Regions from separate parts of the Paenibacillus sp. RS8 genome, predicted to be linked through region 4. Evidence: riboswitches for the same ligand, from Rfam matches in the RefSeq annotation. Region 4 holds a riboswitch; each other region holds the start of a gene.

Region 1 (7,704 bases), 630 kb from region 4:
TTATCACTTAAATCAAGAATCCGAAGCTCTTCTATAGCACCCAAATGCTCGGGTAAAACGGTCAGTTGATTGCCATACAGATGGAGCTCTCTTAACCCTTTTATTCGTGTGATCGAATCAGGTAGACGTTCTAGCTGATTATAATAAAGCCGCAATTCAATTAGACTGCTCATTTCGCCTATATGGGTAGGTAATTGCTTAAGATGATTATCTGTTACGTTCAGATACTTGAGCTTCTGGAGATTACAAAGCTGCTCCGGCAGCTGTTCGAACTGATTATTGCTTAGATATAGAAAAGAATCCAACCCCTGCAGTCCGCCAATGCTATCCGGCAGTACTTTTAGTCGATTATGGCCTAAATCCAGCATTCGCAAGTGAACTAAACGACTGATGTTGTCGGATAACCGTTCGATTTCATTACCCGCATAATTTAGTACTTCTAATTCATCATGAAGGAAGAGCTGATCGGGAATCTCTTTAATGTGGTTGTTGTACATGCTCAGTTCTAGTAGAGGATTGCTCTCAAACACGACTTCTGGCGTTTCGGTAAGCCCTTTTCCGTCAAAATTATATCTCATGGAAGGTTCTCCTTTGTTATTGGTTCTGGTTTTGGTATCGTTACGATAGAATAACAGGATGATGATTTATTATCTGTATGTTGGCATACAAAACTATGGAATGTTTTAGAAAGGAATAATGAAATGGAAGCTTCTTTTTGGACGGGGACTCGCTTCTTTCAGGGGTTAACCCCGAAGGAGATTGAGGCGGTCTCAAGACTGTTCACATATAAGGCCTATTCCAAAGGTACCCTGGTGTTTGCAGAATCAGATCCAGGGGATCATGCCTACATTATCTATTCGGGAATTATTAGGGTGTACGCCACTACGAAGGGGAAAGAGCATACCGTAGATCTTTTTGGAAAAGGCGATTTCTTTGGTGATCTGGAAGTGATCCATCCCTCCAATGTAAGGGTGCTATCTGCCGTAGCTATGAACGATACAGTATTATTTGAGATTAAACGCGAGCCATTTGAGCAGATGCTTGCCAGCTACCCGTTGATTAAGGAGCAATTGATGCTGCTGCAAATGGACCGTTTATTTTTATCGAATCGGTTATTACATGAAATGAAATTTCATGATGCGAGAGCGCGTGCGGTCTTTACACTAAGAAGACTATACCAAAGATTCGGAATAGAGGAGCAAGGCAAGCAGATGATTGATCTCCGATTAACCCATCAGCAGTTCGCGGATATGATCGGAACGTTAAGGGAGACGGCTACCCTTGTGCTTAAAGATCTGCAGGAGCAAAAGATTATTGATATTCAACATCAGCAGATCACCGTGTTAGACCCGAAGTATTTACTAGAGTATACGGATTTCGATTGAGACGAGCAGTTCCGGGATCTTTTTCAGAGAATTGATTATTAAAGGGGTTATGAATGTGGCATGTAATCATTGTGTAGTAAGAGAGCTGAATTTTGAAATCAAGGCTCATGGTGAGCATAATCTAAGGATTTTACCTGAGGTTATTCATCACTTGAGTAGAAGTAATACGATACATAAGGTAGAAAAAAATGTGATTACGATTAAGGAGGCTGGGGTGCGGGATTTTCTAGATTTCTGTAATGACCATATGGAGTCGGAGCAGTTTGAATTCCGTATAGATGACCAAACATGGAGACCTCTATCCGAATTACCCACTGTACTTAATATGGAGTGGATTGATGAGGTTATAACTAAGGGCTTAGTTACTTGTCACTTCCAACCGATTGTGAACGTACGGGAAGAGATTTTTGCATACGAGCTCCTATCCAGATTTAAAAAAGAAGATGGGTCCCTTATCTATCCTAATGAGATTTTTGCGGCGGCACGGAATCGTGGGCGTTTATATGCTTTAGACCGGTTATGTAGAATGACTGCTGTAAAATATGCTGCACCCTTAAATAAAAAAACCTTTATTAATTTTATCCCAACGTCGATCTACACGCCAGAATTCTGCTTAAGATCAACCGTTGAACTGGCCAATCAATTAGGCGTCGATCCGTCTCTTTTTGTCTTTGAAGTTGTTGAGACGGAGAAAGTGGATGATCTCGCTCATTTGAAAGCTATTTTGACATATTACAAGGATCGGGGATTTGAATACGCTTTAGATGATGTTGGCGAGGGCTTCAGCACAATCGAGATGTTATTGGAGCTTAAACCCCATTACATGAAGCTGGATATGAAATATGTGCAGGGTGTGTCCAGCGATCTGAACAAACAGAAAATAGCTAAACAATTTTTACAAAAAGCTTTAGAAATCCAATCCGTTCCTTTAGCAGAAGGTGTGGAGTTTAGAGAGGACTTTGAATGGCTTAAGCAGAGTGGTTATCAGTTGTTTCAGGGATATTTATTTGGAAAGCCTGATCCTATTCCCAAACAGTGATCCTAAGGAGCATATCTCCGTCTAGAGGATGAGATGGATTTCAGGTCAGAGTCTGAGTACAGGTAAACCCCGGGGTTGTATAATTAAGGTAATTGAGAAGGGGGACGGGATGGATATGAAATGGCATAAGTACATCACGCGCTGGGCGGATTCTAGAGGGTTAGGTGGACGGGAAATTGATTATCAATGGCCGTCTCCATCATTTCCGGTGGTAAGTATCCGCAGCAATTTAGGTCGATACTCAGGTCAGGGGTATGGTCACGGAAGCAAGCCACAAGTGAAGACGGCTGTTGGTTTAATTGCTATTGGAGATGTAGCTATAGGCTTGATATCCATAGGTGCAATAAGCGTCGGTGTACTATCCGTAGGTGCTATATCACTGGGGATGTGGTTAGCGCTCGGAGCGATAGCACTTAGTTGGCTTGGCTTTGCCGCGGGAGCAATTGCGATTGCAGGAGTGGCTGTGGGAGCGATCGCGATAGCCGAAAAAGCATTGGGAGCGATAGCCATAGGCGATACGGCGTTTGGGGCGATAGCCATAGGGCGAATCGCTGGAGGTGCGGTAGCTATTGGACAATGGGCATATGGTGTAATCGCTGTTGGAGAGCATGGTTTCGGGTTAATTCCGATCACGGGTGATGTGTGGAATTGGTTCCGGCGTTTGTTTGGGCTAAGAGATTAAGCCGCTAAGCAGTTCTAAAGTATCATTCATAGTCTGGGATAGTTAATAAAAAATATCTATCAGAACAGAAAAACTAATTGCAATTACCTATTCGGATTTCATACCAATTAATCATGCGATCAGATGTAGCGTTATGTTACTCTTTGTAATGTATTCGAAACTTCATAGGCAAACCTATGGAAATGTAGGGACGCAAAGCTATAGGGACTAAGGTTATTATAACTATTGTCAGCCAGCTGCCAAAGAGTGTATTACGCTTTTTGTTAAAATATAAGTGAGTATAAGTTATACACCTATACTTAATGTCTTATATTTCTCGCTTAAACGCGTATCGTCCTTAGAAGGGCGTCGGGGCGTTTATGCTTGTTAAAGTTTAATAAAAATTAAGTCTTAATTTTTATGGACTTTATACGCAATCAAGCTACTCTTTTGGGGTAGTTTTTTTTGTGCCCATTTTTGGGTACTGAAGAGATTCATATTACATCTGGGGGTAGAAAAGATGAAAAAAATGATTGCAATCGCTACATCGGCAGCCATGATAGCCAGTTTTTCGAGCGAGGCAGGTTATGCTTTAGCAAGTGATGTAAGCAAGGTAAGTGTAGTGAACAGCGTAGTACAAAGCAAAGCTGAGCTATTAAGCAGTGCGTCAGTTATTCCGTTTGATCTGTATGGAAAGGCTATCCTTAGCGCTTATAACGATGTTTTTAAAATGAATCCTGCAAATATTAAATCCATCACGAATAATGGTGGCAACTACTCAGGTTCACCAATAGCTAAGGCTATTGATGGCGATATGAGTACGCATTGGGAAACGGGCAAACCGAATAGCTCAACGTTTACGAACGAGGTTGTCTTTGTTTTTAATGAGTCCACGGAATTAAATAGAATCGTATATGCTGCAAGACAATCCGGTGCAAAGGGTAAGGGGTTTGCTCAGGAATTTGATATTTATGGCTCAACTACGGATGCAGGCGATTTTACACTAATATCCTCTGGAGAATATAAAGGCGGAGCAGGAGATGTTGTGGAGATTGAGTTTGCACCTACAGCTTTCAAGAGACTTAAATTTGTCTACAAAAAAGCTAACCAGGATTGGGCGAGTGCGGCTGAATTTTCTTTTTACAAAGAAGATGCCATATCGGCAAAGATGAAAAACTTATTTACAGATGATACCTTGAGTCAAGTTAGTGCAGCATTTAATACGGTAGAGAAGTTAACCGCTTTAGAACAAGAAGTGCAGTTACATCCACTGTACACGCAGTTTCAAGCAGATATAGAGAATGCAAAGGTGCTTCTGGAAAACCATCAAGTAGAGGAAACGGCAGCTAAGGTTTCGAAGTTAAAGGGGTATGGCACAGCATATGAAAATGCCTATAGCGAAGCTTACAGAATGCCAAACTCAAACGTATCAAAAGTAACGGTGAATGGTGGAAGCTACCCAGGTACGAAACCGGAATACATGCTCGATGATCTGCCGAATACACATTGGGAAACGAACAAAAATAATGACGACAGCTTCACGAATGAAGTCGTGTTTGAATTAGCACAGGCCAAAGTATTAGACAGAGTGGCTTTCCTGGCTAGAGATAATCGCAAAGGGTTCCCAGAAGCTTTTGAAATCTATGCATCAGAGACGAGTAAGGGAGAGACCTTTCAGCTCGTATCTAGCGGAACCGCGACTAGTACGAACGACTTTCTGGAGTTTAAATTCGAGCCTACGAAGTTTAAAAGATTGAAATTCAAGTTCACAAAAGCCAATATTAACAGACCTTTTGCGGCTGAATTTAGATTTTATACAGAGGATAAAGTAAGCGAAGCTGTGAATGGTATTTTCACAGATGGAACGATGAGTGCGGTTGTTCCTGCTTATAATAGCGCCAATGCAATCAATGAATTAGAAGAGGCGGCAAAAGTACATCCGCTCTATCCAATCCTTAAAGACTCATTGGATTTGGCTAAGAAGCTAGTAAATGGTGAAGTTCAAACCGAAGGCACCATTATTGAGGCTGAACAGCGTGGGGATATGAAAAAGCATGCACAGCAAAACCTGAGAATTGGTTTCGGTACGAACAACCAACCTACGGGACTCGTTGCAATGCCTGGAGATACGATCAATATTTATGTAGATGCAGCTTCTACTGATAAATTACCTGCAATAGTATTTTCGCAACAAGAGGCGGCTTGGAATGTTTGGGCTAGAAGCGTGCAATTACGTCCTGGTAAAAACACTATAACCGTTCCTGAGTTTGCGACGAATAGTTATTATGCACATGATGTGACTAAGGGCGGTACAGTGTATATCGTCAATCCATATACAGCTGAAGAACAAGGGAAAGCACCTTTGATCCGGTTTGAGGGGCTTACGAAGATCCCTATGATGACAAAGACCACAGATCCAGAACAATTCAAAGCCTTCCTAACCACCTACAAACAAAAATTAGATGAAGATAAGGCAGCACATCCGAATGTTCAAGATCGCAAGCTTATTGATGTGGTAGAAATGGTCAGCGATCATGTTATTTTTACAGGAACGGCTACAGAAGCCTATAACAAGTTTATTACACAAGAAAACAATCCACTGAATACCGTAACCGGCTATGATACTTGGATGAAGACGATCTTTGACTTCTACGGCTTGGATGGCAGCAGCGAGATTCATGATGCCAAGCTAATTCGTGAAAATATTCGATTGATGCAGCCTTATGGTGCAATGTATGCCGCGGGAGATCATACTGGGATACAAATTGGGACCGTAGCGACGATGTTAGGTGATTTTAACAAAGTCTATCCAGGTTGGGGATTGAATCATGAAATTGGGCATCGCTTGGCTATGGGTGAACGGGAATATGGTGAAGTAACTAATAATATGGTGTCTATGTTGATGTCAGTCTATGCGGATTCTATTGATACTCGTATTCCTTTTGAGAGTGATATTTATAAATATGTCCTCGAAGAAAATAAAGTGGTTATGAATCAGCAGGGCTTATTTGCACAGCTCGGTGCCTACTGGCAGTTGGAATTGGCGCACCCTGGTTACTGGACCGAACTGACCAAGCTGTACCGCGAGCGAAAGGTATCCCTTCCTAACGGTGACAATTCCAAGCAACAGTATTTAGTAGAGTTCTCCTCCGAAGTGTTGGGGCTGGATTTAAGCAGCTATTTTGCCAGACATGGCTTCACTGTGAATCCAGAAACGAAAGAGAAGCTGGCTAAATATCCAGCACCGAAAAAGCTATGGTATTTAAATAACTCGGTGGTTCATTATGAGGGCACAGGAATAGCAGATAAGAATGTTGCCATAAAGGTTAATATCACACCTAACGCTACAGCTAAATCGAACACATTAAGCTTTAGTATGAATAAGGATCTGAAGAAAGATTTCTTAGGGTATGAAGTGTATCGAAATGATGTGTTGGTTGGTTTTACCGGGACTGACCAGTTCGTGGACACGAACGTAGATAGCAGCGTCAATTATACGTACAAGATTGTTGGTTATGATAAGAAGCTGATCGCATTGAAACCAGTGCAGGTTAAAGCCTTCAAGCCAGCCCTGTCTGTTGAAGATCAAATTACATTAAAGCTTAATCAAGCCTTTGACCCGATGAAGGATGTAAAAGCGGCTAACTATCAAGGCAACGATATTACTGCTGATGTTACCCTGAAATCAAATACCGTTGATGTAACACAAAAAGGTGACTACGAAGTTGTATATGAAGTGAAGAACGAAGGGGTTACAGAAACTAAAACTACACAGGTTACGGTAACGAGTGACTATGCTTATATCTCAGACCTTAATGCCAAATCAGTCGTTGTTGGTTGGGGTGAATTAAAGAAAGATAAAGCCGTTTCTGGTGGAATCATCACCCTTGTTCGACAAGGGCTAGCTGCGACTTATGCCAAAGGAATTGGTGTTCATGCCAACTCTGAAGTTGTTTATGATATTGAGGGCAAAGGATATGACTTCTTTGAAAGCTATATCGGAATCGATCAAGCGATGAAAGGAAAGCCATCTTCTGCAACCTTTGAAGTGTATGTAGATGGTGAGAAGAAATTCGCGAGCGATGTTTTCCGGGCAGGAACGGAGCATGGATTCGTGAAAATACCAGTGACAGGCGCGCGCGAAGTGAAGCTGGTTACCACAGATGCTACAGACGGTAATGCTTCAGATCATACGGTATGGGCGGATGCAAAGTTTACGAATACTTCAAGCAAACCGATTATCACAGTGCCGGAAGAGACAACTTTCGTGAAGTTGAACAGTGAATTTGATGCTTTGACCGATGTGACTGCCTTTGATACGGAAGATGGTAACTTGATTGGAGCGGTTGAAGTAAAACCGAACGGGTTTACTTCAAGCAAAACAGGCACCTACAACGTCGAACTGTCAGTTACAGATCGGGATGGGAATACAGCTGTAAAGACTAGAACAATAGTTGTTTACAGCGCTAGTAAATACTTGAGTGATATAGCTTGGCAGTCGGCAAGAACGGATTATAATGTAGTTCGTAAGGATAAGGCAAGTACTAACAACCCGATTAAGCTACTTGTAAATGGTGTAACCAAAGAGTTTGCGAAGGGCTTAGGAACGCATGCTAACT
Region 2 (7,704 bases), 2.2 Mb from region 4:
GAAGGAAATCGCCGCCACAATAAGTGCCACCCCAAACATGACCAGCAGCCCTGCTCCAAACAACAACAGGAATAATAACCAAGAGCTGAACGTCACCTCTTCAATTCCGCTAAGTGCGTAAACGAACATGACTAGGCCACCTCCTAAAAGCCCGATGCTTTCGAATTCAAAAGATCTAGCCAATAGTAAAAATAAGCTCGAGGTAGGTTTAATTAATACCACTTCCAGCGTTCCTTCCACCACATGGGACATCGTATTCCACATAATTCCGTTAAAAAAAATCCCGGCACAAGCCGTAGATAAAATAAAAACAGATTGAATTAACAGCGCCTCTTTAAAGGTCCATCCTGCAAATGAAGCATTCGAATTATAAATGAATACCGTTACTAGAGGAAACAACACATTCCCTATAAGCATGATAAGACTATTAAGAATAAAATTAACACGATAAGTGATAGCAGAAGCTATATTCGCCTTCATACAAGTTTTGTATATTAAAAACATACGTTTCATGCGCCCACCCCCGTAAAATGCTTAAGCGACACCGCATACAACACCCGGCAGACTATTCCGGCAATCATAACGGCTATAAGCTGCAGCAACAAAACTTGAGGAATAGGTAAGGTTATATCAGCTAAAGTATAGCTACCTGTATAGACCATTGCAGGAAGAAAGGTCGTATACTGAAACGGTAAGAAAAAGGACGCCATTTGTAAGGATTTTGGAAAAAAGACTAATGGAATCAGCGATCCTGAGAATATCCCCTCGCAAAGACTAAAAAAGTTACGAATACTAGAGGACTGCACCATCCAAAAGGCGACCATTCCAATACTATAATGGATAAAAAAATTCATCATAAAAGCCATTGCTATCGAAAGAATTGCATAAAGTAAATTTGCTGGCAAAACATCAATATGAAAAATAAAAAAGAAAATCATAAAGCAGGGTATAAATTCAAATAGAAGTCCAAGTACCCTATGCCCTGCCTTCTGAGACAACGCATAGAACATATGATTCATCGGTCTTAAAGAGAAGGTAATGAACTTCCCCGTGCGGATGAGCATTTGTAAATTCCAATCGGCAAAATCCATGGTCAAATAGTTAATCAGCATCGTGGCACAAAAATAAGAGAGCATATGGGAAAGCGACATTCCGTTAATAGAAGATTCCCCACTATAAACAGCGCTCCATATATAATACTGCACCAAAAAATACACAGGACCCACAAATATAGAAACCATCGAATGCGTCCTGTACGCACTCCATTCCTTATAAGTAACAAAAGCAACCGCTCTCATAAGGCGAAAGCGGTGCTTTATCATCTCAAACATAAGTCACATCCTGCCTATCTGTAGATATTTCATAAAAAATAGCAAACTTCTTATTCGAGTCCGGACCAGATCACATTATGTGTGCCAAAAACGCCTCTACCATCCCATACCCCTTTATGCCAAGGGAGATACCAAGCGGCAACCATCTTTTCTATAGGGTCAATGAACAAGGCACATGCTCCTGCCCCTTCGTGAAAATAAGTGCCTTCAGAGTAAGAAGTACTTACATTAAATCGAAGGTCCGGCCCAAGTCCGTATGGACGATCCGATCCTCCATCTCCCCATGCGTAGTTTGGAATTTTCTCAGTATTGAACCGCTTGGTCATTCTTTGAACAGCCATACGACTTAAGATATGACCACCCTCGTATTCCCCTTGGTTAAGCAACATGATTCCGAACTTTTGTATATCAGTAACTGTTGAATATAACCCCCCTCCAGTTCCGGGAAGCTTGATTTCTTCTTCAGACCTTTGTTCCTCATCCGTAAATTCCCCGTTTTGCAGCTTCTGAAGATATTCCTTGGCCCCTTCCGAACGAATGGCGATCCTACTCGCTTTCTCTGGCGGTATAACAAAGAAAGTATCTTTCATGCCTAAGGGTTTTACAATGTTGTCCATTATGTATTCTTCTGCAAAAACACCCGTTATTTTCTCGATAATTGCACCCAAGATCACATATCCGAACGATGAATACATCCATTGCGTCCCTACTGGAAAATGAAGCCCATAGGAAAGTCCAGCTTGAATCCAGTTTTCTTTCCCAACCTCAGATTCATAAATATACCACCAAGCACTTTTATAGTAAGTATCACTTATAGTGCCATGATCTGGTGCAATGCCGGAGGTATGAGTCAGTAAATGGGCAATTGTAATCGGCTTAAAAGGATCCGCATCAAACTCTGGTAGAATAGAACTAACAGGCTGCCCCATAAAAATCTTACCATTATCCGCAAGCTGCCAGATCGCTGTCGCTGTAAACAGCTTTGTAATTGAAGTAATGCGGAAGATTGTATCCGTTTTCATTTCTTGGGTGCTGTCTTCTTCGTAACTGAAACGTCCCCCGGCACCATTAGCAAATATTTTCCCATAACGACTTAGAGAATAAATATAACCATCAGCTACTTTCTTATCACAGAGATCCCCATAAAAATGATTAAGTGCCTCTAAGCGGTCCTCCCTGTAATTCACTTCGTGCAGCTTACTAAGCTCTGTGGATGATAACATCGTTCACACTCCCCTAATTTTAATAAACACGCAATAAATTATCATAAATGTAAATATACACCTAACTCATAATACCTTGTCAATGTAATAGTTACAACATGATATTTCACGTACTTATAAATTAATTCAGTTTATTAATTACATAAATAGCATGCGCTAAAACCCTAATAAATGGAAGGTCAATTATATATTTAACTATTCTTTACTGATCTCACTACCGGTAGCCACTGTCAAGAATCGAGCAAAAAGCGCTGCTCTATTGAACAGCGCTTTTTACTCGATATGAAATGCCTTTATTATTCTAGTTCAGCCGGCTTTACAATGGCTGTACCTTTGTTATTCTTGGAATATTTAGCTTCAATTTTCGTGGTGTATGTATCTTTTTCTCCGTCACTGGTCAGCACATAACTCAGATCGACTGTCAGCTTTTCCGTCTGCCAGGTCTTAGTATTGACGAACAATTTCCAAGTTACGCTTTTCGGTTGAACGGTCTCACCATCCCAGAGATTCTCCTGGTCATACAGCGCGATTATTCCCTTAGCTGCTGTCGGATCAGTTATCGTGAACTGTAGGACCGTCTGTGCGCCAACATTGTTGACTTTCATCGATTTTTTATAACTTTTGACCGAATCAAGCATGGAAACAGGATCATATTGACCTTTCGAGTAAAAAGCATTCCACTCCGCCTTCTCCAGTCCAAGCCAATACTGTGCATTGGGATCGATGGGCTCCCCGTCATCGTCGTAACCCTCGTCTTCAGATTCATCGATAAGCTCACTTCCGTCTACAAGATAGTAATACTCCTTGTCATTGGCATACAGGCTGTAAGATGTTTTTAAAAGACTGCTATCGACGGTGCCTGCTGCGGCAAAATTCGGCAGACGGTTGATATCCAGCTTCAGTGTGTTGGTGTTGCTGATACGCACCCCTCCGCTTTGAATATCCTGTTTTTTGGTCACATCTAAGTGGAAATTCTTTAGTGCTTTGGAGGCTGCCGTTACTTTGCTGATCATTTGATCCGCAGTGACTGCTGCTGTCGTAGCTGCAGACACAACTTGAGGATTAGACATCCATCCGACCGTTCCGGACAGCAATAAAGCACCCGCTGCCAACCCTGTACCTATTGTTTTAAAAAAACTCTTCATGTACTTCCCCTTTCGGCCCCTTGCGATAATGTAACGCCGTATAGGTTGGAATAATAAAAACAGCCCGAAATAGACTACACGTCCTTCAGAACTATCCATAAGACATCCCTATGGCGGCCTGGCGATCATTTCCTTCTGTAGAAAGGCTTTAGACCCATGGCTTTGTGTCATCATCTTTCGATGATTTTACCTTTAACGCGGACATTCAATTAGTTTAAAGGATGTTTGTCCCTTTGCCAATTTTAGCATGGTCATATTTACCTGTAAACGACTTATCTTCCATTTATCTTCACAATAAAGGTAATAGATTAATTTTAATTCAAATTGCTGTTTTCTCTTTCATCAAAATCCTGGTCTAGGCTGGTGTCAGTATTATAAGTCCAATGACCCTTAACATATTTCAAGTAAATAAGAGCTTCGTATTTATCATTGTCCCCCCCTTCATTGTATGTAACATCGCTCCAATCGAGTTTCCCTTGGACGACAGCTTCCTTTTCTCCTAGGTAAACGACTCGTTCGTCGGTTAGCAAGTACCTCGATTCAGAATTGGCAAAGTGCCCCTTCATCATACTTTCCCATGTCACCGAACTGAACACAACAGCATTCCATTCTTTAATAATCGAGGGGTCTGTATATTGGGTAGTAAGATCAAGATTTTCGGAGTTATACGCATTGTAATAGGTTCTTAGATCTGCCAATACGGCATTCTGCTCGGTTTGATGATTCTCCATAATAGCCGCAGCTTTCTTATCAATATCCGCAGGAAGCTCCATACGATTAAAAATCAAGCTATCATTCGCGATCTTCCACTGTCCTCGTTCATATCGAATATCGAAAAGATACACAGCTTCTCGATTCAATTCTTCTGTGTTCTTAATGTAAGTTACTTGAAGATTCGCTTCACTAGCAGAAGTGTATTCAATCCGATCTATTGTCACTTTGAAGTCTTTAACTGCGATTTCACTGATTGGTTGATTAGCTTCATAATCATATTCTAGATTCATATAACCTAATTTAAGATTATCAGATGTTAATAAACGGGGACTAAACGTTTCGTAGTATTTCGTAAGTAGTTCTTGAATAGCAGCGTCCTGACCCTCTCCGTACGGTTTCAAGCTCACGGATAGCTTAGATTGATCATAACTAACCGAATATTTCGCTAAGTTACTAACCAAACGAAGAGGAAGATACACTTGTCCATTAAGGACAGGAATCTCTTTATCCAAATAATAAGTCACTCCGTCGTAGTAGATGATAGCCTCACCAGCCCAGAATTCGATTTCAGCACCTCTTATGACCCCTGAGATTTTACGAGTATCGGGATCAAATGATACCTTATAACCCATGGCGGAGAAAAATTGGCGATATGGCACGTACATAACACCAGACTTTAAGATCGGATGAACGCCAGCAACCCTTACATTATTCACAAACAACTGAATAGATTTGTCAGCAGACGCTGTCCCTATAACAAGCGGTGTAGTCATTATCAAGCAAAAGCTCAGTAAAAGAACCGCAAACTTTCTAACCATTTAACACATCCTATTCTCAATAATGGCGTAATTTGTTCTACCTGTTTAATTCAACTTCTTCTATATTTCCGTCCCATTCCATGATGACTTTTTTATGAAGGGAAGTGTTTCTATAAATACTATTGAACCTGATTAGCTAAGTCTACTAGTTCGGAATCATCCAGTTTGTAATCACCTAACAGATCAAGATTTCCGTTGATATAATAAACAAAGCGGGCCAAGAAACCATCTTTGCTCTCCCACCAAATAGATTGACTGGTCTCATCCTCATCGTAATAAGCCTGTTTTCCGTTTTTTAGTGTATAAGGTTGTTTACCTTGTTCAGATACTTTCTCTGGATCATTTATAACCTTACTTAGAATCAACCTAATTTCCTGTGTGGTCTGCTTGTTTTTATAATGAAAGATATATTGTTGGAGTATATATGGATTATCAAGTTCTATCTTCGTACGAACTTCATTCACTTCAAATGGAAATCTAAACGGCTCAACGAAATCATAATTCATCGATAAAACCCTATCTTGATTACTACCGCTGCATCCACTTATTAAAATAATCAATATTAATAAAACATAAGAAAAAACACTCTTCATCTCTTCCCTCCTTCGTATTACATAACAAGTAAAAGGTAGCAAATTATTTGGGTACACATACCATCAATTCACCTAAGGATACATCAACCAAATATTGGAATTAACATCTATTATATCAAACAAGTATAGAGATTAAAGGAGAATACGAAATTAGCAAACCAAAGAGTACTAGAATGAATTACCTTCACAACAAAAAAAGCATAAAACAGACTCCCGTCCGCTTTATGCTTTGCACCTAAACTTATTTTACAAATCCAAAAAATCTTAGGATAAACAATATTTTACGAGCGCATCACGCACACCATGCTCGTTGTTCGAACCCGTTACAGCATTCGCTGCCGCTTTTACCTCTACAGGAGAATTATCCATCGCCACACCCATTCCTGCGTAAGTAAGCATAGAAATGTCATTAAAATAATTACCGATGGAGAGAACTTCTTCCTGTGGTATTCCCAGCTTCACAGCAAGATTTTTTAAAGCGTTACCTTTAGAGGATTCCGGATGCATCAAATCAACGAAAAATTCACCACTCCGCAAAATGTTGTATTCAGGGGTCCAAGTACGCCATTCACGCTCAGCTTCGTCAAGAATATCTGGCTGTGTAAATACAGTAAACTTAACAACCGGCTCACGGAAATCTTCCCAGGCTGGCAGTGTTGCAGGCACAATACGAAAGTGCTCATACATATAATTAGCTTCTTTTGTCAGGTTCTCTACATTATCAACATACATATCAAAAGCAGTATTCACATCATAATGAATATTGTGTTTACGGCAATAGTCAATATAGGGGTCAAGACCACGTGCATCCATACCGTATTGATGCAATACTTCACGATCTTTCACACGTACCGTTGCTGCCCCGTTGTGACCTAGTACGTAACCAGACAGCCCCATTTCCTCCATAAAAGGAATCGAGTTCTGTGGACTGCGTCCCGTACACAATACGATTTGACCGCCAAGGCGTGTAACCTCAGCAATAGCTTCTTTATTCTCAGAGCTTAAGTGGTGATCATCATTTAATAGCGTACCGTCCACATCTAGTGCAATCAGTTTGTATCTCATACTCCACCATCCTTGTCTTTCTTTTTCTATATTATTCTTTAGATGATTCTGCGCCTAAGAGTGCCAGTTCCTCTAACGTCAGTTCCCGACAAGCTCCAAGCGGCAGACTTTCATCCAGCTTCAATTCTCCCATAGATACACGTTTCAGAAAAGTGACTTTTTTGCCTACCGCCTGAAACATACGCTTCACCTGATGAAATTTCCCCTCAGTGATGATAAGTGAAATATGAGAAATCACTTTGCTGCCGCACTCTCTTCCAAGAATGGTTAAGTGTGCAGGTAAAGTAACGTAGCCATCTTCCAGCTCCACCCCTGCTGCAAAAGCCGCGACATCATCCGCGTCTACATCGCCCTCGATGGTTGCCTCGTACGTTTTCGGGACATGCTTACGTGGCGACAGCAATTCATGGGCAAGCTTCCCATCATTAGTGATCAGAAGCAGTCCCACAGTATCCTTATCTAGCCTTCCTACAGGAAACGGTTCAAACTGTGCATATTCATGCTTTAAAAGATCCAAAACTGTCCGATCCCGCTTGTCCTCCGTAGCTGACAGGACACCCGGGGGTTTGTTCATCATAAGATATATGAATTCACGGTAGGTAACAGCCTCTCCCCCTACCTCTATTTTATCGGCATAAGGATCCACATGGTACCCACTATCTTTTACCACTGTCCCGTTCACCAATATTAAGCCTTGTTTAGCTTGTTTACGGATATCACTGCGCGACCCCACTCCAATATGGGACAATACTTTATCTAATCGTTGTTTTTTGGCGGGCTTACCTGATTGGCTCATTGTTACATCCACCTCCAGC
Region 3 (7,704 bases), 160 kb from region 4:
CCATAGAGCCAAGTGGAACACTGAGGTTAATGTCGCGGAGCGCCGTCAGCTTCCATAGGCTTCGGTCAGCATAAGAGTAGCTTACTTGCTGTAATTCTATGGCCATAACGTGTCTATAAGCTCCTTTTCACTGGCGGGAACATCCACATGAATGCCCTGATTCTGCAGTTCACGTGCAAGACGCCAAGGGTACGGCTCACACAGATGGCATTTTTGCAGAAGCTCCTCGTTCCGGAATAGCTCCGCCGGTGTAACATCAGCAGCCAGACCACCTCCATGCAACGCAAGCACCCGATCCGATGCCAGAATCTCATCTGCATCATGCGTAATCATAAGGATCGTATACTTTCCCTCCGCTCGCATATCCTGCAAAATGCCAAGAAGATCATTTCTGCTACCCTCATCCAACATAGAAGAGGCCTCGTCAAAAATGACGATGCCTGGTTCCATAGCCAAAATGGAGGCGATAGCGACACGCTGCTTCTGACCTCCAGACAGCTCACTCGGGTGTTTGGATAACAGATGATTTATTCCCAGCCTCGTCGTATATGAGTGCAGCCGTTCAGCCATCTCTGTGTACGACAAACAAAGCCCTTCCAGGCCGAATAAGATATCTTCCTCTACAGTGGCTCCAATAAACTGATTATCTGGATTTTGGAACACCATACCGATGCATTGCCGAATGCTGCCGATCGTTTCCTCACTCAGCTGCATACCACTAACCACAATTTCGCCAGCACTCTTAGGCAGCAATGCATTTAGTAGCTTAACTAGCGTTGACTTCCCGCAGCCATTAGGACCAACCAAGCTAACCCATTGTCCCTGTGAAATAGATAACGTTATATTTTGAAGAATCGGATGCTCAGGATCGTAACCAAACGATACCCCATCCAGAGAGATGATAGCTTGTCCTTCTCCCTCTAATTCTTGACCTTCAAATGATTCATTCATGTTAGTCATCCTTCCGCTGATGTGACTAATCAGTCCAAAAACTCTTCAAACAACGATATTTTTGACAATGAAGCCACCAAATAACGGACTGCATAGCCCACGGCAATTCCTGTTACTACTCCAGTGATCAGCAGCATGGGAAGATAATAAAAAATACTAAGGGATGAGAATACCATTGAAGCTGCCAGCAGCTGACCGATATTATGTGCAATCCCACCAGCTATACTAATTCCGATCAAACTTATACTCTTACCTTTGCCGCTAATCAGCATTAATACGAACATTACAACAAAGCTAAAAAGCGAACCGAATAAACTGAACAGTAAGCTTGAAAAAGTACCTAGCAGAAATGCAGTGAGCAGTGTTTTGAGGATGACAAGCAGGAATGCGTCCCGTCCACGTAAAAAGTAAATACAAGTCAAAATCATGATGTTGGCTAATCCTAGTTTAGCACCCGGTACCAGTCCCATTCCTGACAACGGAATCTGTGCCTCTATTAGACTAAGCACTACCGCCACCGCGGCGAAAATCGCAATAATTACCGTTCTTTTTAAAGCTGTTGCAGATTCACTACTGGACATAGGCATCTATATCATCCTCCCCCGACGCACTCGTGATTTCCACTAATACTCTATGCGGTAGACAGACAATCGTCTGTTTGGGCAGGGTAATAAAACCGAAACCTAGGCACACTTGATCCGGGCAGTCAGCATCATACATTTCAATCCCGTAATCATGCACCTTCAAGATGTTATAACCACGGTCGGTACGGACCTCAATGGTTTGTTCTTCTTTTGTAAGCTTTACCGTTTTAAATAACTCGCCGTCCACTGTCACATTGGCTACGAGATTTTTACCGGCCCCACCTTTATCATCATTGTCCGAAAACCATCTCGGTACGAGAAAAGCGAGCGCAGCAATTAACACGATGGAAATCAACCACACATCTGCGCGTTTCATAAAAATCTCCCTTATTTTTTAATTAAAATCCAGACTTATTAATTATAACGGTCTACCCTCAATCCTTCAATCAATGTTGGGGTTTAATGTAAGTTTTAGAGAGTAGTTCACAAAATAGGCACGCAAAATAGCCCCCGTAGTCCCATTCCCTCTGGCTTACTAGCTTTTCCGAATTAATCCGCAAATAATCCGGCATAAGTTATATTCGAATCAATCGCTCTATCTTGCTCTACTTGTTCCCCTCCTAAATAAAACTACCCTTATCTTGGAATTGATTATTATATTTGTCTTTTTAACAATACTGTGTTATATTTATATCGTATTTGTTTTTCGATATATTGAATATCCCCATCAAGAAGATGTCAGGCCGACTCATTTACACATCGGCATTTTGGACACAGAGGCTTTATGTTTTCTTGCAGAAACTTTCCTTTTTATGAGACTAAATTCGAAATATAGCATTCCGATTCACACTGGCGCGGTCAATGGAGCCGCAAGGGCAAAAGAGAGGTAGGGCTTTTGTCGTATTGGAAGGATTATTCTCGCCACACGGCTGCTGGAAATAACAAGGAATTAAGACACCCGTTACTCACGAACGGCGGGGGATGAATATAACGAAAAAGCATGGCTGTACGAACCTTACACAAGGACACATGCCATGTGTGGAAAAATATAGGCGCCCGATAACCGCTACTTAGCGGATATCGGGCGCTGTCTACGTTCAGGGCATCTAATTTACATAACGATTCACAAAAGCTGTTACTACGTTTATATACCCCGTCTTATCCATATCATAAGCTAACCCATGCCCCGCTTGCGGCACTACGAACTTCTCTTTGGGACTCTGACATGCTTCATACAATTCATTCATCATACTATACGGTACAAAATTATCCGCATCTCCATGAATAAAAAGAATCGGCACCTTCGCTTTCCGCACTTGCTTCAAGGCAGATGCCTCACTAAAGCTATACCCTGCCTTCAAACGAGTAATCAGACTCGCACTTTGGATAAAAGGGAAGCTTGGCAAGTGATACATACGCCGCAACTGGTAGGCTAATTGTGCTTTAACTGAGCTGTAAGCGCAGTCTGAGACAATAGCTTTGACCTGCGGTGGGAGATTTTCTCCTGAGGTCATCAGCACGGTAGCACCCCCCATAGAAACCCCATGGAGCACCAGTTGAGCACTGGACCCAATCTTTTTAATCATATATTCAATCCACTGCAAATAATCCTTGCGCTCATGCCAACCAAAACCAATATAATTCCCAGCGCTTTCCCCATGCCCCCTGGCATCGGGAATCAGGATATTAAAGCCCAGTCTCTCGTAATAGATTTTGGCGTACGCACCCATATCCTTCCCTTTTCCAGAATAACCGTGGGCTAGAATCGCTGTACGTCCCTCAGCATGATCCGAAAGGAGCAAGTATCCTCTTAGTTGCAGCCCGTCCTCAGATATAATCTCAACATTCTCAAAGCTCTGAGTGGAAACCCAATCCTTCCCCTCCCCCCAAGAAGCCCCGGCAACCGGGGGATCAGCCTTCAAATCACGATTATTACTCAGAAATTCCTTCGGTGCTCGTTTAATAGCAATACCATAAAAGAAAAAGCCCGCAAAGATCAGAGCCCCTATGACGATGATCGCACTAATGAAGAACCATACCAATTCATCTTCCCCGTCCTTTCCTCATATCCGTTGTAAATCAGTATAGCATCTGCTTAGATTGCTCCAAAATATAACAATCATTACAAAATAAAGCCGCTATCGGAATATGTCCCGAAAGCGGCTCTTTTCTGTTCTGGCATACCTTATGTTCTCGTTACAAATACCGTTTATTATTTCTTGTTAGAGAATCTATTTCTCATTAGCAATCCAATAAGTGCAAAACCTAGACCAGCTACATAATAAGGGACTGGACTTGATTCTCCCGTTTTCGGAAGTTCATCCACAGGTGGATTACCTAGCGGGATTGTATCATCCACCACGGCGATATCCTCTGGTGACGGTGTTGGCGTTACCTCCGTTACTGATCCTAATGGGATCTCGTCATCATCAACAAGCACCTCTGTACTACCCGACGGTGTTGGTGTTGGTACTGGTACTGGCGTCGATGAAGCTACAGGTCCAAGTGGCACAGGGTCATCATTAACGACGATAATGCCAATTACGGAGGATGGCGTTGGTGTTGGGAATACCGGAGCCACCGGTGACGGAGTCGGTGTTGGTGTTACCTCAGACGACGGAGTCGGCGTTGGTGTTGCCTCAGACGACGGAGTCGGTGTTGGTGTTGCCTCAGACGACGGAGTCGGCGTTGGTGTTGCTTCAGACGACGGAGTCGGCGTTGGTGTTGCCTCAGACGACGGAGTCGGCGTTGGTGTTGCCTCAGACGACGGAGTCGGCGTTGGTGTTGGCGTCACGTCCGGCGTTGGTGTTGGCGTTACGTCCGGCGTTGGTGTTGGCGTCACGTCCGGCGTTGGCGTTGGCGTCACAGTCGGCGTTGGTGTTGGCGTCACGTCCGGCGTTGGTGTTGGCGTCACAGTCGGCGTTGGTGTTGGCGTCACGTCCGGCGTTGGTGTTGGTGTCACGTCCGGCGTTGGTGTTGGCGTCACAGTCGGCTTTGGTGTTGGCGTCACAGTCGGCGTTGGTGTTGGCGTCACGTCCGGCGTTGGTGTTGGTGTCACAGTCGGCGTTGGTGTGTGTGTTGGTTTTGGTGTGTGCGTTGGTTTCGGCGTTGGTGTTGGCTTCGGCGTTGGTGTTGGTTTCGGCGTTGGTGTTGGTTTCGGCGTTGGTGTTGGTTTCGGCGTTGGTGTTGGCTTCGGCGTTGGTGTTGGTTTCGGCGTTGGTGTTGGTTTCGGCGTTGGTGTTGGTTTCGGCGTTGGTGTTGGTTTCGGCGTTGGTGTTGGTTTCGGCGTTGGTGTCACGGTCGGTGTTGGCGTCACGGTCGGCGTTGGTGTCACGCACGGCGTCGGTGTTGGTGTCACGGTCGGCGTTGGTGTTGGCGTCACAGTCGGCGTCGGTGTTGGCGTCACAGTCGGCGTCGGTGTTGGTGTCACAGTCGGTGTTGGTGTCACGGTCGGCGTCGGTGTTGGTGTCACGGTCGGCGTCGGTGTTGGTGTCACGGTCGGCGTCGGTGTTGGCGTCACAGTCGGCGTCGGTGTTGGCGTCGCAGTCGGCGTTGGTGTTGGTGTCACGGTCGGCGTTGGTGTCGGAGGTGGTTCCTCCCCTCCATATGGATACCAATGCATCTGTACCCCACCAGCAAATCCCTTTGCAATCAGTGTCCCATGCAGTTCACCAGAATTATAAGTTACTTTCGCATGCGGAGCTAGGATAGTTCCTTCTATCGTTAAACTTCCTATGTTTACAGTGCTAGCTTCATAAAAATTAAATAATACCTTGTTAGGGCTGCCTCCCCATATTTGAAAACTTGGAATTTCAACTGAACTTCCACTAACGTTAACGATAACTGTGGCGTTATTTGCAATATTAAACTGTAAGCCATTAGCATTAGCGAAATCGGCAGCACTTAGATTAAGAACGTTAAATGATTCCGGAGCATCAATTGTTATTTTCCCATATTCCTTTTTGAAAGTTCCAACTGTAGTAAGTGAAGAGAATTCATTAGAACGTCCGATAAGAAATTGCTCTTCAGCATCAAAATCAATAGGCGTTCCTTTTCTCGCTGGTTCTTTAAGATCTACACCGTTGCTGGAAAAAACACCACCATAAACGGATGCTCCATGAATAGTACCATTAGTAAAAGTAATGTCATTACCAGCAATAAGGACATCTCCACCTGGATTATCCTTGGATACGCCGTAATTCTGCAATGTAATGTTACCTTTGGCGGCAAGGCGCCCATGAACCTGATCATTAGATTGTTTGAAATCCCCAAAAATAAAAGTATTAAAATTCCCTGCAATACCTAACACAGGTGTAGGAGTATAGGGAGGTACCTCCCCTGCTGCATTTACCAAATGCCCTCCGGAAAGTCCATTGCCTACCATTAAAGCCCCCGCTAATACTAGTGAGAGTAGCGGTTTTATTCTTCTTTTCAAAAAGCACACCTCCTAAATCTATCATTTATATCTAATCAGAATAATTACCAGAAACTCTAAAAGACCTAACAACAAAAAAGACCGCCAAAAAAGAAGTAGAATTCCCTTCTCATGGCAGTCGGACGGTCATAGTGTCCTTAAGACACTTTAGACTCCTGGACTTTGCGTCCCACCCTTTCGGGCGGTTTGCTATTATCATGATTATATATGTATACCCTTTGCAAAATAGAACCGGCAGTTTAAGCATCCTATTAAATAATCGTCTATGACTTTTAATACTTTTGAACTAATAATAGTTTAGCGCTCCGCCCCCACAAATGTCAATCAATTCCTTTTAATAATCATACACATTAACCAGCACAAAAAAAGCACCTAAAGGCGCTTCACGCAAAAGTTTTTATTCAATTTTAAAGTAACTGTATATAGCCTAATATCGATATCCATAATGGAATACTAAAAATCAAACCAAATACCAATCCACGGCGGAGACTTCCTTCCTCTCTCATCCTAATTCTCCTTTTCATAAGCCTAAATCATTAATTTTTATTATTACAATTTTAATATATTTTATTCTTTCTATTTTAGTTGTGAATTTAATCACATTGGACTGGCTGTTTAGAAATACCATTGATTATTTTTGGGATATCGGGGTAGAATACGAATATACGTTCCCATTAGAGGTGATGAGATTCATGCATAGAGCTGAAAGCAGAGACAACATGCTGGTGAAATCTTATTTATTGCTTCCGATGATTTTATCAGCTTTCGAACGGGACTCCGCCATTTTATCTACACATTTACGAACGCCCGCCCCCTATCTGGAGGTTCTTGGAACCGCCGCGGCAGTAGCTACAGCAGATCTAAGAGATGTTCGTTCGGAAATGAGAAAACGGGGAATCAAGGTATATGAGCAGAACAGGCTCAACACAGGGATAGAAGCCAAATTTATATGTCGCGGATACCATGAACGAATGCTGCTGTTAAACGACATCGTTGCTGCACAAGCTGCTATTCATATGCGCAGATATCTCGGGCTGGATATTTCATCTTTTAAGAGCTATGAAGGGCAGTATCAGATTAAGTAAAGCCGCGTAAAAAGTTACGCCCCTCCCCCCATTTCCATTAGCGAACAAAAAAATAGGCCTTACCATGGGAGTTGGCAAGACCTAAGAGATTTATACCACAAAACACTGGGGGGTGTTTGGTGTCTTCAATATATACCCCGAACCTGAAAATAAGATGATGCTCACATGAAAATCACATTAAAAAGATCAATTTTTGGTTTAGGCTAGATCTGGATGCTCCCATAAGCTTAATCTGCCCTTAGCCGGTACAGGATGACTTAACTGATGAACATCTTCAAGCTTCCAAGCAAAACGCCCTTCACTATAGTCGCCAAAATCATATTCATTTCCCTTTATCCATTCCCTTAGGTCCACCTCCGGTGTAACCTCATAACACCCCGTGAGTTGACCTAACGCAATAATAAACCCTGTTGGTAAATTTATTGCTGTATAACCATGCTTCGCCAATATCGACCTGAATGGTTCCTGTTCACATATCTTCTTATCTATCCTCATTCCGGCATGAATACCTAACCCCCCGCGGTAGGTTGTTCTCCATGATCGAGTTTCGAACTGTTTTTCACCAAGAGCAATCAACGTTGCCCAAGGCTGTCGTATCGTTAAACACCGCATCATATCCATCCCCTCGGAAGATACAGAAAAGCGTGGT
Region 4 (7,704 bases):
GATTTTCTGAAGGAAATCAAACGGACAGATGCGCCGATGCTCCCTGCATTGGCATCAGGGTATGCTTTTAAATATGGGGTTATTAATCCTAATCATCCTACAACGGATGCAGATAAGAAAAGCTCTCTTTATAAAGAGACGTTGCGCGATCTTACTGCTCAGGCAAACCAAGAGAAGGGTAGCAGTAATTTATTCATGAAAGCTATACCATGGTCGGAACCAGGCTGGATCAGTGCCATTTATTCGAAGGACAATGCCTTTATAGGTATCTCTGCCACGATCATGCATGGCGGCAAAGTGTTTGTGGAGCAAGAACCTGAGAATCAAGCAGATAAGATTGTAGTGGCAGGTACAGAGGTTATTTATAACAAAGTAGTAAAGAAAGAGGTCAGCTACGATTATTTGAATTGGTATAACGAGAAGCAGGATGCTTATTATACACTCACCAGCTACGGAGATAAGATTCTGACCAAGGAGCAATTTTTACGGTTGGCTGGGGAGCTGTTGAAGTAGATTCTTTCGTTTTTGTAGTTTTGTAGTTTTGTATTTGCATGCGCTAAGGTAGTTGTAGAGAATGCAATTAGGGAAGAGGGTATGAGCAGATCAGAAATAAATAGTGTATAAAATACAGTTGAATCGTATGCAAATAAGGTAGCAGGTTGAGTAAGATATAAAAGAAGGTATCCCTAATGTGAAGCTCTAGGGATACCTTCTTTATATTCTTAAGTTGAAAGATCGATCAGGATCAGCCTTCGAGCAGCAGCGCTTCTGGATCTTCCAGCAATTCCTTCACTTTGACGAGGAAGCTTACCGCTTCGGAGCCGTCAACGATCCGGTGATCGTAGGAGAGGGCGATATACATCATTGGACGGTTAACGGTTCTTTCTTCGTCCAGCGCGATTGGACGCAATTGAATCTTATGCATCCCAAGAATACCTACTTGAGGGGTATTCAGAATCGGAGTGGATAACAGTGAACCGAATACACCGCCGTTTGTGATGGTGAACGTTCCGCCTTGAAGCTCGGAGAGGCTTAGCGTATTCGCACGTGCCTTGGAAGCGAGTTCGCCAATCTGGCGTTCGATTTCCGGGAAGCTGAGGCGATCCGCGTCACGGACAACTGGAACCACCAGACCTTCCTTAGCTGCAACGGCAATACCGATGTCGTAGAATTTCTTAACGACCAGATCTTCACCATCGATTTCAGCATTCAGCAGTGGATACGTCTTCAGCGCACCGATCACGGCTTTGGTGAAGAAGGACATGAAGCCTAGTCCAACTTCATGCTTCTCTTTAAAGGCATCCTTGCGGCGTTTACGGATGTCGAGGATCGCTGTCATATCCACCTCGTTGAAGGTAGTCAGCATAGCTGCGGTTTGCTGCGCTTCTACCAAGCGGCTGGCAATCGTGAGCCGTCTGCGCGACATGCGCTTGCGCTCCACGTTCTTGCCATCCTCCGGCGCGGCTTTGCTCGCTGCCGGCTTCGCTGGCTCCGGCTTGCCTTGCGGCGCCGGAGCTACCGGTGCAGCGGCCTGTGGCGCTGCTGCACCATGACCCGACACATCGGCCTGACCAATCCGGCCGATAGGATCACGGGCGCTAACATCGCCGAGGTCGATGCCGCGCTCCCGTGCCAGCTTGCGTGCGCCCGGCGATGCCAGTGCAGCGGGGCTTTCGCCACCCGCTACAGCGACTTCGGGCGCTGCTACAGGTGCGGCTGCTGCGCTGCCGCTTGCCGGTGCCGCTTCAGGCGCTTTGCTCTCAGCGGCCTGCGGCTTACTGCCGCTAGCGGCTCCAATGATGCCGATGGCTTCGCCAACGGCTACGTTCTCGCCCGCTTGACGCAGGATGGAGGAGATGACACCCTCCACCTCCGCACTAATTTCCAGATTGACTTTATCTGTCTCTAACTCAGCAAGCACATCGCCTTGACCTACCGTGTCGCCTTCTTTAACCAGCCATTTGTAGATGGTTCCTTCGGATATAGATTCTCCCAGATCGGGTACTAAGATTTCTGACACAGGCCGTTACCTCCCCAAACATAATGGTTTACGCTATTGTGATACCGTCCTCTTAGGAGGACGGTACAGCCGTTTGTACTTGTGAATTTGATTTTAGGGCCTCTGAAACAATTCTACGCTGTTCAAAGCTATGAACATCTGCATAACCACTGGCTGGACTGGAACGTTCAGGACGTCCGATATATCTCACGCTGGTGTTTTGCGGTGCAATGGAGCGTAACCGAGGTTCGGTGTAGCTCCAGCCACCCATATTTTTCGGCTCTTCTTGCACCCAGACAATTTCCTGAAGAGCTGGAAACGAGCTTAGGTGAGCATTCAGTTCACGTTCTGGGAACGGATAGAGTTGCTCTAGGCGAAGTACATGTAGCCAAGACCAATCTTTGTCTGAGGCAGCTTCGAGTTCTGTTTGGATGTCGATAGCTACTTTACCGCTGCAGACTACAAGACGCTTAACCTCACCTGGTTTTTTGCCTAGCAGAGGCTCTGATAACACAGGCTGGAATTGTCCTGAGGCGAGCTCAGTTCCGGCAGAAGCGCTCCGTGTATTACGAATGAGACTCTTCGGCGTCATGATGACTAGCGGTCTTGCATCTTCCTGTCCGCATAACGCCGCTTGGCGCCGCAAGAGATGGAAATACTGGGAGGCGCTCGTCAAGTTGGCAACGGTCCAGTTTTCTTCTGCGGATAATTGCAGGAAGCGTTCCAATCTACCGCTGGAATGCTCAGGTCCCTGTCCTTCGTAACCATGAGGCAGCATGATGACAAGATTGCTGCGCTGCGTCCATTTGGCGCGTCCAGCGGCAATGAATTGGTCAAATATAACTTGACCTGCATTAGCGAAATCGCCATATTGTGCTTCCCAGATCACGAAGGTTTCCGGTGCGAACACGTTATAACCATATTCAAAGCCTAATACCGATGCTTCTGACAGCGGACTGTTGTATACCCCAAAGGAAGCGCGGGAATTACTCAGCTGATGAAGCGGAGAGAACAATTCCCCAGTCTTACTGTCGTGCAGCACTAGATGTCGATGAGCGAAGGTTCCGCGCTGAGCATCCTGGCCGCTCAGGCGAATTGGCGTACCATCTTTTAGAATGGTAGCGAAGGCGAGAGACTCAGCAAGTGCCCAGTCGACCTTCTCACCTTCATTCAGTGCATCCTTACGGCGTTGCAGAATTCGTTCCAGCTTCGGATAGACTTGGAATCCTTCTGGCACAGTCAGCAGTTCACGATTGATCTCCTGCAGACTGGAGATAGATAATGCTGTTGAGCCTGGCGCAGCGTGTTCCGCTTCTAAAGGAATGAAGGCTTTTGGTTCTTTTTTCTTGTGATTGCCTTCCTTCATACTATCATACGCACGTTGCAAAACGCTTTCTGCAGCAGCATTCATCTCTTTAACATCGTCAGCTGTAAGAATCTTTTCACGCTGTAGTCGCTCAGCATAAACCTTGTAGACGGTTGGATGTTTACGCACCTTACTGTAAACAATAGGCTGTGTAGTATCAGGATCATCCATTTCGTTATGACCATGACGGCGGTAGCCGATGAGATCAATCACGAAATCCTTTTTAAATTGGTGGCGATATGCGCTAGCTAAACGGACAGCTGCTACACAGGCTTCCGGATCATCAGCGTTGACATGGACAATCGGGATTTCATACCCTTTGGCGATATCACTGGCATAATGCGTAGAACGGGAGTCTTCACTTTCGGTCGTAAAGCCGATCCGGTTATTAACAATGATATGGATCGTTCCACCATTCTGATAACCTTGAAGTTTGCCGATATTAAGTGTTTCTGCAACAATCCCTTCACCCGGAAAAGCAGCATCGCCATGCATTAGCACTGCTATAGCTTTACTGGTATCAATCTTAGGCAGCCCGGCAGTGCTCCGATCCTCTTGAGCGGCACGAGTGAAACCTTCCACGACAGGATTGACGAATTCCAAGTGACTTGGATTGTTCGCTAGTGTTATTCTTGTGCGTACGGTTTCTCCTTCACGGACAGCGCGGTCTGCACCGAGATGGTATTTCACATCACCCGTCCAGCCATAGTTAATTCCTGTAGAGCCTTCGGAAGGGAAGAGCTCCTTGTTTGGAGAATGATGAAACTCTGAAAATATAATATCATAAGGTTTGCCTAAAATATGTGCGAGAACGTTGAGACGGCCGCGGTGCGCCATACCCATCAGAATATGCTCTGCGCCGTCATGCGCAGCAGCGCGTACGATTTCATCGAGCATCGGCACAAGAGCGTCGTTGCCTTCCAAGCTGAAACGTTTCTGACCCACAAAGGTCTTGTGGAGGAAGGTTTCGAATTGCTCTACTTGAATCAGGCGGTTCAGTAGTTCTTTGCGTTCTGAATTATTTAAAGGTGCCGGTGAGCTAGTGGATTCTGCCTGTCTATTCAGCCATTGCAATTCTTTTTCCTCATGCACATGCCCGAATTCATAGGCGATAGTTTTGGTATATGCCTGACGCATACGCTGAACAGCATCCCATCCGGTATGCACGTCATTCGGTGCATTCTCCCAAATGAGTGTGGCAGGTAATGCGATCAGATCCTCACGGGTCAGCCCATAAGTTTCAAGTTCGAGATATTTAGCCATGGGATTGTGGTCCCGCTCAAGCGGATCAATTTCAGCGGCCATATGGCCATATATACGAATATTAGCGATTAACTTGGAAGCTCTTACTGCTTTTCTAAGCCATTCGGTGTCTCCTGAAATGCGAGGCTGTGGAGCCGGTTCGCTATCCGGTGTTAATGGTGGGGGACCCGAATTTGTAAAAAGTTCGCGATAATTATTCTCTACGGTGGTTGGGTCTTTCACAAATTGCTCGTATCTTTCTTGAATGTAGCCTAAATTGGGTCCATAATACTTACTCCAAATGGATTCGTTATAGGGCTCTTTGGCTGCCATGAATACATCCTCCTCAACGGATGAACTCCATACGTGACATTTTGTGTCAATGCTTGTAGGAGCTGTGATGATTGCGGTTTCATTCCTCATCTTATTGTGCTACTTTCCACACATGTAATCAATTCATTCTTTCGTCTAATACGTTCGCAAAATGGTATGGGTTAGCTTGTTCTACTAAATAAAGAGTTGTTCTTTTTTATTACCCATTCTAAAGGCCTACTAAAATGATTCTATTATCCTTAATTTTAACTAAATAGGGAATTGGACATTGTTATATTGGCTTATATAATTTTATGAATAAGACGAGTATCGCGATAATAGGACAGGAAATTCTATAAAAGAACTTCTATTTTTTGTTTTTTAATGGAAAAACTAATCAGAAATCGACACACTTTTTCACTTTAGTATAGTATAATGTTATTGCAGTTAGCGTTTTTCATATATTTCAAAGTAGATCCTTTCACGTAAAGGGTCCAGTAAAAGGTAAACTTGCCGAAAGGCAGGGGCACAAAGTCGCGGGTCTAAGGTAGAAATACTATGACAGCCGGATTGCCTGGGGACGTAAAATCTTAGGAGGAGATTTTTTGGACAAGTCCAACCAGGGAAGCAACAGAGAACAGCAGGTCATTGATCTAGACGTAGAGTGGGTCCATTTATTATTAGCAGCTAAGAAGGCTGGCATAAAGGCAGATGAAATTCGTCGCTTCTTTCATGAGAAGACTGTGCAAGCCGTGCAGTAATACATTCAGAGCATTACATATCAAATGAGCACAGCGATAACTCGCTGTGCTTTTTTTCTTTATATAAGAAGTTATAAGTTTCAGATGAACACTGTCCTTATATTCTAGTAGAATATAAAACGCCTTCGCAGTCCATATAGGAGAACGAAGGCGCTTATGCTTGATAGTATGAGTAGAAGAGGATCTTATCAGATCAGATGGAAGGATTAATCCTTCTGATCCAGGCGCCATTTCTGGTAGTCCAGAAACTCCTTGAATTCGCGTTTGCTTATGCCTGAGGCCATAGCTTCCTGCACCAATCGGAACCATTCCGAATCTAAAGGTGATTCCTCAGCATCATTAGGTTCTCCATAGAGCAAAGCGTGGATGGATACCTGAAGCGCGTCGGCGATCTTTTCGATAAATTGGATTGAAGGATTGGATTGGATGTTTCTCTCCACATTGCTAAGATACGACTTAGCAACATCCGCTCTGTCCGCAAGCTCAGATAGGGACAATCCCTTTTCTAGGCGGAGATGCTGGATACGTTGGCCCATATTTTGTGGCACTATGCTGACGCCCCTCCGTAATTTTTGTTATTAGTATAGCAAATATCAATAAATTCGACAAAGATTATTGTAAAGAAAAAAGCAGCATCTACTTATCCGCTTTCCGGAATAAGAATCTGCTGCTCTTCGAATGGAAGACTTATTAGATTATTTAGCGGATCCAGCAGTTTGCTTACCTACGAAATCCCAAGTCAGAGTTAATGAATCTTTTTGGAAGTAGTTTTGCTCTTGGCCGTTATCAACAAATTCGAATTGAACGGTAAAGCTATCATTTGTGCCGGCCTTAATTCCAGATGCTTCGCTAGTACCCCAGATTGCATCAAGTCCAGTGTTTTTTACGAGATCCGGTGTCTGAGTCTTCAAATCGGCCAGGGTAGTTTCCCAAACTACTTTCTCTTCACTACCAGGTAAGATGCCGCTTTTATCTTTATTCACCAGGAATTTAACTTTGATGAATTTTGCCAAATCGTTAGCGCCGTTGTTACCACCTACATCATTAATAGAGGTAGCTGTTTTGAGGAGGATCGAACCGATATCAAGTGTACCGTCATTTTTTAGTTTGAAGTCTCTTTTGATCGTATCGCCTGGCTTCAGATCCTTCAAATCAACGATAACAGAAGGATCAGAGTTCAAATCCAGTGTACCTGCTGCGAATGTAGCGGTGCTTTGTGCAGTGTCGCTAAAGTAAGCGAAAGTTCCTCCACCAATCAATGATAAACCCAGTGCTGCAGATGCTACGCCAAGACCCAATGTTTTTTTGATACCCATAATTAAAATTCCTCCTCGGTTTTTGTGGTTTTTTTATAAAAGTTATATATTGTAACTTCCGGTTCGTAAGCGGAAGCGGACAATCAACGAATTACTGTATTTCAGTTGGAGGTGGAGAGGTGGGCAGTATAGCCGCATTTTTCTTTTCGAGTGCAGCTACAGCCTTCCATGATGAATACAGGGCATAGAGCAGGAGCATCAAGCCTGGTACGATCATGAGCACAACACTTCCAGCTTTGGAAACTGCGAAATTCATAGCGTAACCTACATAAGGTACGGTGACCCCTGCATACTCAGCTACAACATTCGTGGAACTGGTAGGGTTCATATCAGGCGCATCATTGTTATCGCCTTTCGTGCGATACATGGCTTCACCAGTAGCATTGTTCATTGTTGCTTCTACAACACGGTGAGTAATGAGCAGGTTTTCTTCATTTCTAAAGGTGATAACATCGCCTTTTTTGAAGCGATTCATATCTCCTCCGGGTTTTAAAGCGACAATCGATCCGGTTTGAATCCCTGGCTCCATCGAACCTGAGAGTACCGATTTGATCTGGTATCCGAAGAAGGCAGGTTCACCGCCGGAGGCCTTGGATAACACTACGGCTATCACCAGCAGAATAAAGATCACAAGCATGATGCTCGATAATGTATTGTTGATCATTTTTTTAATCCGCATATTATTCTCCACCTTTGTCTTGTTGAGGG

What was found. Region 4 has a riboswitch for cyclic di-GMP ahead of ACDZ28_RS10065 (anti-repressor SinI family protein). Riboswitches for the same ligand answer to the same signal wherever they lie in the genome.
Region 1: linked by a shared signal. The riboswitch ahead of ACDZ28_RS07215 (NPCBM/NEW2 domain-containing protein) and the one ahead of ACDZ28_RS10065 (anti-repressor SinI family protein) in region 4 are both predicted to bind cyclic di-GMP.
Region 2: linked by a shared signal. The riboswitch ahead of ACDZ28_RS19635 (DUF6612 family protein) and the one ahead of ACDZ28_RS10065 (anti-repressor SinI family protein) in region 4 are both predicted to bind cyclic di-GMP.
Region 3: linked by a shared signal. The riboswitch ahead of ACDZ28_RS10875 (choice-of-anchor A family protein) and the one ahead of ACDZ28_RS10065 (anti-repressor SinI family protein) in region 4 are both predicted to bind cyclic di-GMP.

Annotation. Positions count from the first base shown of each region.
Region 1 covers NZ_CP168131.1:1,334,467-1,342,170, reverse strand. Annotated here, with positions in the region: gene ACDZ28_RS07235 (leucine-rich repeat domain-containing protein) at 1-578, opposite strand, end outside; gene ACDZ28_RS07230 (Crp/Fnr family transcriptional regulator) at 702-1,385, shown strand; gene ACDZ28_RS07225 (EAL domain-containing protein) at 1,435-2,424, shown strand; gene ACDZ28_RS07220 (hypothetical protein) at 2,540-3,106, shown strand; cyclic di-GMP riboswitch class I at 3,264-3,350, shown strand; gene ACDZ28_RS07215 (NPCBM/NEW2 domain-containing protein) at 3,606-7,704, shown strand, end outside.
Region 2 covers NZ_CP168131.1:4,142,115-4,149,818, reverse strand. Annotated here, with positions in the region: gene ACDZ28_RS19650 (ABC transporter permease) at 1-480, opposite strand, end outside; gene ACDZ28_RS19645 (ABC-2 family transporter protein) at 510-1,331, opposite strand; gene ACDZ28_RS19640 (serine hydrolase domain-containing protein) at 1,382-2,554, opposite strand; gene ACDZ28_RS19635 (DUF6612 family protein) at 2,851-3,699, opposite strand; cyclic di-GMP riboswitch class I at 3,809-3,900, opposite strand; gene ACDZ28_RS19630 (copper amine oxidase N-terminal domain-containing protein) at 4,014-5,231, opposite strand; gene ACDZ28_RS19625 (hypothetical protein) at 5,351-5,824, opposite strand; gene ACDZ28_RS19620 (Cof-type HAD-IIB family hydrolase) at 6,089-6,889, opposite strand; gene ACDZ28_RS19615 (pseudouridine synthase) at 6,921-7,685, opposite strand; gene ACDZ28_RS19610 (RsmB/NOP family class I SAM-dependent RNA methyltransferase) at 7,688-7,704, opposite strand, start outside.
Region 3 covers NZ_CP168131.1:2,121,836-2,129,539, reverse strand. Annotated here, with positions in the region: gene ACDZ28_RS10900 (ATP-binding cassette domain-containing protein) at 1-106, opposite strand, end outside; gene ACDZ28_RS10895 (ATP-binding cassette domain-containing protein) at 97-951, opposite strand; gene ACDZ28_RS10890 (Gx transporter family protein) at 981-1,538, opposite strand; gene ACDZ28_RS10885 (NusG domain II-containing protein) at 1,522-1,911, opposite strand; gene ACDZ28_RS10880 (alpha/beta hydrolase) at 2,642-3,577, opposite strand; gene ACDZ28_RS10875 (choice-of-anchor A family protein) at 3,748-5,970, opposite strand; cyclic di-GMP riboswitch class I at 6,081-6,171, opposite strand; gene ACDZ28_RS10870 (hypothetical protein) at 6,558-7,055, shown strand; gene ACDZ28_RS10865 (ASCH domain-containing protein) at 7,254-7,667, opposite strand.
Region 4 covers NZ_CP168131.1:1,962,770-1,970,473, forward strand. Annotated here, with positions in the region: gene ACDZ28_RS10050 (hypothetical protein) at 1-513, shown strand, start outside; gene odhB (2-oxoglutarate dehydrogenase complex dihydrolipoyllysine-residue succinyltransferase) at 746-2,020, opposite strand; gene ACDZ28_RS10060 (2-oxoglutarate dehydrogenase E1 component) at 2,073-4,940, opposite strand; cyclic di-GMP riboswitch class I at 5,413-5,497, shown strand; gene ACDZ28_RS10065 (anti-repressor SinI family protein) at 5,525-5,680, shown strand; gene ACDZ28_RS10070 (helix-turn-helix domain-containing protein) at 5,887-6,216, opposite strand; gene ACDZ28_RS10075 (TasA family protein) at 6,376-6,996, opposite strand; gene sipW (signal peptidase I SipW) at 7,088-7,675, opposite strand; gene ACDZ28_RS10085 (hypothetical protein) at 7,677-7,704, opposite strand, start outside.